DNA from 3 places in the Shewanella spartinae genome. Region 1 is predicted to be linked to each of the others. Evidence: predicted binding sites of a transcription regulator. Region 1 holds the regulator's gene; each other region holds the start of a gene.
What was found. The regulator LexA, encoded in region 1, represses DNA repair genes until DNA is damaged. The targets are predictions, from matches to a motif close to TACTGTATNNNNATACAGTA.
Positions count from the first base shown of each region.

Region 2: the regulator LexA is predicted to act here: its motif matches at 1,328-1,347, upstream of dinB (DNA polymerase IV).
Region 3: the regulator LexA is predicted to act here: its motif matches at 1,595-1,614, upstream of recG (ATP-dependent DNA helicase RecG).

Region 1 is NZ_CP080418.1:136,102-139,380, reverse strand. It holds gene nudE (ADP compounds hydrolase NudE) at 1-531, opposite strand, end outside; gene yrfG (GMP/IMP nucleotidase) at 629-1,303, shown strand; gene lexA (transcriptional repressor LexA) at 1,422-2,039, shown strand; gene K0I31_RS00630 (cell division inhibitor SulA) at 2,036-2,545, shown strand; gene coxB (cytochrome c oxidase subunit II) at 2,944-3,279, shown strand, end outside.
Region 2 is NZ_CP080418.1:3,452,721-3,455,999, forward strand. It holds gene dinB (DNA polymerase IV) at 225-1,304, opposite strand; gene bfr (bacterioferritin) at 1,472-1,939, opposite strand; gene bfr (bacterioferritin) at 1,950-2,423, opposite strand; gene nqrM ((Na+)-NQR maturation NqrM) at 2,709-2,933, opposite strand; gene K0I31_RS14960 (FAD:protein FMN transferase) at 3,102-3,279, opposite strand, start outside.
Region 3 is NZ_CP080418.1:4,201,906-4,205,184, reverse strand. It holds gene recG (ATP-dependent DNA helicase RecG) at 1-1,543, opposite strand, end outside; gene K0I31_RS18155 (response regulator transcription factor) at 1,702-2,298, opposite strand; gene K0I31_RS18150 (sensor histidine kinase) at 2,306-3,279, opposite strand, start outside.

The DNA of each region.
Region 1 (3,279 bases):
ATGTTTCTGTGCCAAAAACAAGGCGCTAACGCTTCGAGATTCGGAAAAATCATCTTCTAATAACAGCTCAGACCACTGGCTCAATGGCCAGCGTACCACCTCTATGGGTTCGGGCTCGTCACCCTGCAATCGACTCTCATACAGATCTTCGGCGACGAAGATCTGCATCTTGCTGGCAAAGTAGCCTGGCGCCAGGCTCAACTCCATCAGATGGGTCAGCTTACGCGCACCAAAACCTATCTCTTCCTGCAGCTCTCGGTTGGCCGCCTCCGCATGGGTCTCCCCGGGATCCACCAGGCCCTTGGGGAAACCCAGCTCATAGCTGTGGGTACCCGCCGCATATTCGCGTCCCAGCAATAGCTCCTCGCCATGCACAGGCACCACCATCACGGCGCCACGGGCATTGCCCTTCATGCGCTCATACTGGCGCTCGACCTGGTTCGAAAATTTTAAATGCACCTGCTCTATCTGAAACAGACGGCTCTGGGCAACAACTTCGGCATGTAGGATCTGCGGCTTTTTGTCCGGCATGAAACTTCCTGATAAAAATGGCGTTTGCTTAACCACTCAATCTTACTATGATGGGCCTAATCCACAACTCAAACCAAGGAATTTTTTTACTCGCTTTATGTTTCCCTGGAATAAGATAGATACCGTGCTGCTGGATATGGACGGCACCCTGTTGGATCTGCATTTCGACAACCATTTCTGGCTTAGCCTGGTGCCTCAGGCCTTGTGTGAACAAAGGCAGATCCCAAAGGCCGACGCCCAACAACTGGTGGAGGATGCCTACGCCAAGGTGTTCGGCACCCTGGAGTGGTATTGCCTTGAATATTGGCAACAGGAGCTGGATTTGGACATCCTGGCTTTACACCACACTCTGGTGGACAGGATCCAGCTGCGTCAGGACAGCATGCCCTTTCTCACCGCACTGGCCAGACACAGCAAGCGGCGCATCTTGGTCACCAACGCCCATCCCCACAGCCTGGCGCTGAAACTCGAGCATACAGAGCTGGCTAAGGGACTCGATGAGATGCTCTCGAGTCACGCCACCGGCTATCCCAAGGAACACCCACAATTTTGGCGTCACCTGTTTAATCAGTTCTCCTTGGATCCCAGCCGTTGCCTGTTTATCGACGACAGCGAGCCCATACTACAGGCGGCCAAGCAGGCTGGCGTCGGCTACCAGCTGGGGATCAAAAATCCCGACAGCCAGAAGCCTCACAAGCAGTTTGCCGACTTCCCGGCCATCGACGATTATCATCATCTGCTGCTCTCACTTGAGCAGACGCAACTCGGCTAATCAATCACGCTGTAGGCGCTAATCACTTGATGGGATTGGGAGAAAATCTGGTTAATACTTGCACTGTATAAAATACTGTATATACTGACAGGTACTGTATGGAAAGACAGGATTAATCATGAGACCCTTAACCCCGAGACAAGCCGAGATTTTAGATCTGATTAAACGCAATATTGCCGACACGGGCATGCCGCCTACCCGTGCGGAAATTGCGCGTCGCTTAGGCTTTAAGAGTGCCAACGCCGCCGAGGAACACCTCAAGGCCCTGGCCAAGAAAGGCTGCATCGAAATCATGCCCGGCACCTCACGTGGCATCAAGCTGACCCAAGAGGAAGAGCCAGAAGATCTCGGCCTGCCCCTTATAGGTCAGGTAGCCGCCGGTGAGCCCATCCTGGCCCAGGAGCATGTGGAGCAACACTATCAGGTTGACCCTAGCATGTTCCGCCCCAGCGCCGACTTCCTGCTGCGCGTCAGGGGTGACAGTATGAAAGATATAGGCATTCTCGAGGGCGATCTACTCGCGGTACATAAGGTCGAACAGGCAAGAAACGGCCAGATAGTCGTGGCGCGCGTGGAAGATGATGTAACGGTTAAACGCTTCGAGAGGCGTGGCAGAACCGTCTATCTGCATGCCGAAAATGAAGAGTATTCCCCTATCGTGGTGGACCTCACCACCCAGAGCCTGAGCATCGAAGGCCTGGCCGTCGGCGTTATTCGAAATGGAGACTGGCAATGAACAACCTAATGGGCATGGCGCCACGCCATCCAGGGCTGTGGGTCGATCTCGACAGCTCACTTAAGCGCGGCGATGGCAACACTATCTCGACTACGGCAAGTTCTACTCAGGGGAAGCAAGAGCTGCAGGCCCTCACCCCGGAGCTAGCCAGACTCAGTCAGCAGGGACAATGGGTGGTGTTGATCAGCCCACCTAACATAGGCTACAAACAGATGCTGGCCGATGGCGGTGTGCGTATGGATCGCATCCTCTTGGTACACACCAAGGATGAGGTCGAAACCCTGTGGGCGATGGAAAAAGCCCTCACAAGTGGTACATCCAGTGCGGTGATCTGCTGGGCACAAACCCTGGATGCCCGTGACAGTCGTCGCCTACAGATAGTTGCCAAGAATACCCGCGCCCTAGGGGTGGTGATCGAAGATGCGAACGGTCACTTACCTGCCAACCCTTTTCCCCAAGAGGATCTCAGCGGCCAGACCTTGAGTCTGTTCGGTTCGCTACACTGATATTCCGCGCCCCACCTTTCCATACAGACGCCCCGCAAGGGGCGTTTTTGTGTCTGTTTTGTTTAGCAAAATAAAATAAAAGTGATCTTGATCAATATTTAAACAGCCATTAAGTTAGTAAGAGATATCAACGATTATTTGTTATATCGCACAATTTGGTTGTCGGCTTGAGCGGCGAAAATGAACCTGTAATACCTCGCCCATAGAAGCTGAAATTGGTCTGATATATTCAGCCGTAAGTGCAAGCGTGGTCACCACCAGCAGAACAAGAGATTCACCACCGACGCACTTTGAAGTCATCGTTGCTTTTTTGGGAACTGAAGAGTTTGCATAGAGCCGAGACATACTGTGTGGCTCTTCTTTGTAGTTGCCTTCGCAATTGACAGAGGAGAAGTCTAGTGAAGCAAGTGTTGTGTTGTTTGCTGGCGTTGCTATTTACGCCCACCATACTCGCAGCAGATATGCCCCTAAATATGACATCAGGGGTCACAGAGATCAGCAATAAGGTGTTTAGCCTTCATATGACGATTCTCTATATCTGTTGTGCCATAGGCCTAGTCGTCTTTGGGGTGATGATCTACGCCATCATCAACCATAGACGCTCTAAGGGTGCCGTTGCGGCAAACTTTCATGAGAGCACTAAGGTAGAGATCGCCTGGACGCTCGTTCCCTTTGTCATCTTGATCCTCATGGCCATCCCGGCCACCAAGACCCTCATCGCCATGGAAGACCCC
Region 2 (3,279 bases), 1.3 Mb from region 1:
ACATCTTCAAATAACATCCGTGTTTAAATGCCAGTTCGGCATCCATGCCTCTCGTTCGCGAGCGCGAAGCTGCGCTTCACTCACCGTGTCAAAGCGTGCTTGCACAACCCCCGCCGGGCAGGCGTTAGATTGCCATGAAGGGTAAAGCTTCAAAAATCTAACCTGGCGCAATAACCGTCCAAGCTACGAGCCAAATAAGGTTAATAGGGTTAATAGGGTTAACGCTAAAACCCGAGATCCATCTGCGCCCCATGCTCCTCCTCATCCAGCCCGGCTCCCACAGCCTCGCTCTCGAGCCCGACCGATACCCCCAGCAGACGGATGCCTCTACCCGCGCGGCGCTCCAGCGCCTGTTTAAGCAGGTCGTAAAACAGCTTCACCGAGACCTCGTCACTGCGCTGCTCTATGGTGGTCTGTTTGAAGTCATCGAACTTAAGCTTAACTACCTGCTTGTGAATACGACGCGACTTGGCGCTGCGACTGATACGCCCAGACAGCTCCTGAATAAGCTGGGGCATCACCGCCTGGCACTGCTCATAGGTGTAGATATCTTTGGCCAGGGTGGTCTCGACGCCGACAGACTTACGCTCCCTATGGGGCGAGATGCCGCGGGGGTCTATCCCCTGCGCCCTGTCATAGAGCACACCACCAAACTTACCGAAGCGCTCCATCAGGCTCTGACGGCTAGAGGCCTGCACGTCGGCGCAGGTAATCAGCCCCATGGTTTCCAGCTTAGCGGCGGTCACCTTGCCGACACCGGGGATCTTAATCAGCGGCAGTGTCTTCACAAACTCGGGGATCATCTGCGGAGTGATCACATACTGGCCGTTGGGCTTATTGAGATCCGAGGCTATCTTGGCCAGAAACTTCACCGGCGCGATGCCGGCAGAGGCGGTGAGCCCGGTCACCTCGAAGATCTCCCGGCGAATCGCCTCGGCGATCAGCGTGGCCGAGCCCTGGTGTTGGGTGCAGTCACTGACATCCAGATAGGCTTCATCCAGGGAGAGCGGCTCGATCAGCTCAGTGTAGCGGGCAAACACCTCACGGATCTGCGCCGACACCTCCTTGTAGACAGACATGCGTCCGGGCACCAGGATGAGATCCGGGCAGAGCTTGAGGGCATAGGCGGAGGCCATGGCCGAGCGCACGCCAAACTTGCGCGCCTCGTAGTTACAGGTGCTGATGACGCCGCGGCGATCGCTGCGTCCGCCCACGGCTATAGGCTTGCCCCTGAGCTCGGGAAAATCACGCATCTCGACCGCCGCAAAGAAGCAGTCCATGTCTACATGAATAATCTTTTTCACCTTAATACCTCCACCGCCAAGAATACTGTACATTTAAACAGTATTCAATCACTTCGCGATGAACGGCAGCCAGACGCCAGATGACAGGCAGCAAAAAGCCACCCTAAGGTGGCTTTGTCTCTGTTTCGTGGCGTCGAATGGCTAATGCATTATATCGGCTCAGTCTATTACATTTTAGACTGGAGGTAGTTCTGCAGACCTATCTTGTCGATGAGGCCCAGCTGCTTCTCTAGCCAGTACATATGATCAGACTCTGTCTCTTCCAGCAAGACCTCTAACAGTTCACGGGAGACGTAATCCTGCTTTTCCTCGCACAGGGCGATGGCTTCACGTAGGTTGGCCGCCACCTGATACTCATAGTTGAGATCATTCTGCAGCATCTCCTGGGGATCTTTACCTATATTCAGCGCCTCGCGGCTGGCCACATCTGGCGTGCCCTCGAGGAACAGAATCCGCTGCACCAGCTTCTTGGCGTGTTCGCGCTCGTCGTCAGACTCGTGGGAGATCCGCTCGTGCAGCTCGTTAAGCCCCCAGTCTTCGTACATCAAGCCGTGGACAAAGTATTGATCCATCGCCGACAACTCACCGGTGAGCAGCTTGTTGAGGGTGTCGATCACTTCCTGATTGCCTTTCATGCTTCTCTCCCTATTCAGATTCCATCTGCGACTGCAGGTAATTTTGAATGCCCGTCATCTTAATCAGATCTTGCTGCGCCTCGATCCAGTCCAGATACTCCTCCTCATCTTCGAGCAGGTCTTCGAGGATCTCGCGGCTCACATAGTCTCGCTCCGTCTCACACAGGGCGATCACGCTGCGCAGCTCGACCAACTGCTCTTCGAGCATGGTCTTGTCGCACTGCAACATCTCTTCCGGGTTCTCACCTATGCGCAGCTTCTCGAGCTGTTGCAGATTAGGCAGGCCTTCGAGAAACAGCACCCGCTCGATCAACTTGTCGGCATGCTTCATATCTTTGATCGACTTCTTGTAGCACTTCTCATTGAGCTCTTCCAGACCCCAATTTTTGTACATGCGTGCGTGCAAGAAGTACTGGTTGATGGCCGTCAATTCGAAGGTCAGTATCTTGTTTAACTGACGAATGACGTTCGGATGACCCTTCATTTGATCTCCTTAGTAAGATTTGATCTAAATCAATATTTAAGCCTAGAGCAATTTTCATCCAATTACAAATAAACATTAAGTTTCAATCAGTTATCAAAGAAAATCGTTCTCATTCGCGCTTTGATTACCAAGGCGATTAAAGATAATAAATCCAGCGTGTTAAGGCCGAGAATAAGCGCAAGGCGCTAAGGAGCAGAGGAGTCTCGGAGAAGAGTAATGAAAAACAGGGGTAACAAAAAAAGGCCCCGAATGGGACCTTTAATAATGACGCCTCACAGGCGTGGGCTAGATGATACGATCTTTGGCCAGCTTCTCGCGACGGGCCTCTTCTTCGGCCATCTTCGCTTTACGCTTATCGCATGGGTCGTCACAGTCACAGGCCTTCTCGATACCCAGAGCCCCCAGACCACCGCAGCTGCCGGCAACCGCCTTCTGCTTCACCAGGTAGCCGATAGACATAAGAACGAAAAACAGTAGTAATACCACAAAAGCCGCTAAAAAAGTGCTCATCACTGACTCCAGATACACATAAGTGGCTGTTTCGCTTATGTGTCTAACCATTCGCTAACTAGTCGACTAGCTCGTTGACAAGCTAATCAACCGACATGCAAGACTGCATTTAAGAGTGCGCCTAGCCACTATATTGAGCGGGCCGGCGCACCGATGGACGCTATTCTATCACAAACCCACGTAGGGCTTAAAGGCATCGCTATAGTAGACCTTGAAACCTTGCGCTTGCTTCTCGATCAACATGATGGCCAGATGCTCACGTTCGGCCAGCGCCAGCGAGGCCTCTGTGCCCAGCACCATCATGGCGGTGGCGTAACCGTCGGCGATCATGCTCTCCTTGGCTAGT
Region 3 (3,279 bases), 550 kb from region 1:
CGGGCAACAGCTGCTTAAGCTCCTCGGCCGTGTCTTCGGCGGCCTGACATTCCAGCACCTCGGATTCTTCGATCAGGGTACAGACCCAGTAGGCCTGACGCCCATCTTGCAGCGCGGCCTGGCGCACGCGATCGATCACCTCACCGCGGCGATTGTCTGAGATGGCAACCGTGGTCACCGGCGTGCGCCCCGGCGGCAGCTCGTCGATGATGGAGGTATCGAGATCCGCATAGGCGGTCATCGCCAGAGTGCGGGGGATAGGGGTTGCCGTCATGATCAGCTGATGTGGGTGGAAGCCCTGGCTAATTCCTTTCTCTCTCAGCACCAAGCGTTGATGCACCCCGAACCTGTGCTGCTCATCTATGATGATCAGCGCCAGACGGTTGAACTCGACCTGCTCCTGAAAGATGGCGTGGGTGCCGATGACGATATGGGCCTCGCCGCTCTTAATCTGCTGCAGCGACTGCGCCCGCGCCTTGCCCTTGAGCTTACCCGCCAGCCAGCCAACGGTGAGGCCGAGGGGTTCGAACCAGGCGGCGAAGTTGTTGGCGTGCTGCTCGGCGAGCAATTCCGTCGGTGCCATCATGGCGACCTGATAGCCGCTCTCGATAGCCTGCAGCGCCGCCAGCGCCGCCACTAGGGTCTTGCCCGAGCCCACATCGCCCTGCACCAGACGCATCATGGGATGCGCCTTGTCGAGATCTTGGGTGATATCGGCAACCACCCGCTGCTGGGCGCCAGTGGGCTTAAAGGGTAAAGAGGCCAGGAAGGGATTGAGTAGCTGCCCGGTGGGTTGCATCGCGATGGCCTTATCATGATTGCTGCGGGCCCTGAGCTGTAACATGCTCAGGTTGTGGGCCAGCAGCTCCTCCTGGATCAGCCTCTGCTGCGCCGGATGCGTGCCCTGCTCCAGGGCAAAGGGGCTGACCTCGCTCGGGGGTCTGTGCAGCAGCTGCAGCGCGTCGACCAATGAGAGCTGATTTGGCCTCAGCTGAGGCGGCAATAGTTCGGTCAGCGCGCCATGGGCCAGCAGCGTCAGGGCCTGATCCGTCAAACGGATCCAGCTGGCCTGCTTGAGTCCCTCTGTGGTCGGGTAGATAGGCGTCAGGGTATCGCTGAGGCTAAAGTCGCTCTCGCCGTGGAGCATCTTGTATTCCGGGTGGATGATCTCCCGGTGAAGCTTGCCCCGGCGCACCTCGCCATAGGCACGAATGCGCTCGCCCTCTTCGAGGCCGTTACGCATGGCGGCGGAGAAGTTGAAGAAGCGCAGCGTTATGGTGCCCGAGTCGTCACGCACCGTGCAGGTGAGCATACGCTTGCGCCCCTGGACGATCTGGGTTGACTGTACGATCCCCTCTATGGTGCCATAGCTACCGGGATAGAGGGCGGCGATGGGATAGATCTGGGTGCGGTCTTCGTAGCGTAGCGGCAAGTGAAACAGCAGATCCTGGACTGTATTGATGCCGAGTTTCTCCAGCCGCTGCGCCATCTTGGCGGCAACGCCCTTTAACTCTGTCACAGCCATGAGATCGAGTCTATCCACGCTTTGTACCCATTTGATTTAGCGTTCTATTTAACCAGAACCTGAGTCTATTACTGTAAATATATACATATACTATCAGAGTTCGGCATGAACGCAATCTCGCGTTAGCTATCAAGGCGGCGAAGCCTGGGGTTAAAGCCTGAGGTCATAGAATGAGGTCACAGCCAGCCCTTTTGCTTGGCAATGCGGGCGGCGTCGATGCGATTGTTGGCATTGAGTTTGGCGATGGCCTCGGAGAGATAATTACGCACAGTGCCTTCGGCGATGAACAGGGTGGCGGCGATCTCCGCGCTGGAGCGTCCCTCGCTGGCGAGCCTGAGCGCCCGACGTTCCTTATCGTTCAGCGGGTCTTGTTCGCCGATGGCCATGATGGCCAGTTCGGGATCTATGATGCGCTTGCCACGGCTGACGGCGTTTATTGCCTGGATCAGTGTCTCGGAGGGCGCGTCCTTGAGTAAGAAACCGCCCACGCCCGCCTCGATGGCACGCTTGATATAGCCTGCACGGCCAAAGGTGGTCAGGATAATGACCTTAGTCGGCGCCGCTTGATTTTGACACCATTGAGCCAGCTCCAGGCCACTGAGGCCTGGCATCTCTATGTCGGTCAGCAGCAGGTCGAACTTCTGCTGCTTGAGCAGGCTCAGGGCCTGGTCGCCGTCACAGGCCTGTATCACCTCAAAGTCGCCTTCGAGGGTGAGGAGCGCGGCCAGCGCGCCCCTCACCATGGCTTGATCTTCGGCGAGTAATATCTTCATCCTGTTTCTATCCCTGATTTGGTAACTCGATGATAAATTTCGGGTTTGGTTCGAGCCCAATACTGAGTGTACCACCTAAGGGGCGCAGTCGCTCGCGTATGCCGGTGAGGCCATTGCCTTCGCAGAGCTGCCTCAGCTTACCATTGTCGGTGACCGAGATCCGCAGCCTCTGAGGTGTTGCCGACAAGTCGATGTTACAGCTATCGCCTTGGCTATGACGCATAACATTGTTGCACAGCTCAGTCAGGCTGAGGATCAACTGGGTTTCTACTTCCTGTGGCTGTGATGGCAGCTCACCAGAGAGGGTGACGGCCATGCCCTTGTCCCTCAGCATCTGGCACAGGTGCGTCAGGGTGGCGTCTAACCCTTTGTGTTTGTAGCCTGAGACCGTTTGGCGGATCTGGCTGAGGCTGTCGCGGGCGATGGTTTCCAGTTCTGCCAGCTCGGCGCTGGCCTGATCGGCTTGCCCCTTGGCCAATAGTTTGCGCGCCAGCTCGGCCTTGAGTGAGATCGAGGAGAGCGAGTGCCCCATGATGTCGTGCAGATCCCGGGCGATACGTTCGCGCTCTAACATGGTGGCGAGCTGGCGTATCTCCTGCTGACTCTGCCGTTGGGCGCGCTTGGCTTCGACCCGCTTACGCTCGGCCACGCCAAAGAAGCCTACGCCGGTGATCAGGGCGACGCCATAAACCGCAAAGTAGTAGTGAATACCTAGGGTTAGGCTTAGCAGCGTCAGGATGACGGCTAAGCCGATAAGGCTGGCGAAGGCCTTGGGCAGAGAGTAGTTAAAGCCGATAAAGAAACCGGCAAAGGTAAACAGGGACAGCGAGCCGATATTAACAGGCGTGATGAGACAGGCCAGGGCGATGATCAGCAAGATAGGCTGGTAGGCGGTTTTACTCGGGCTGCGGTGGGCCCAAAAATAGCAGTAGATAAAGGGCACCAGCACTAGCAGGCTGACGACTATGTGCCAGGTGGGCA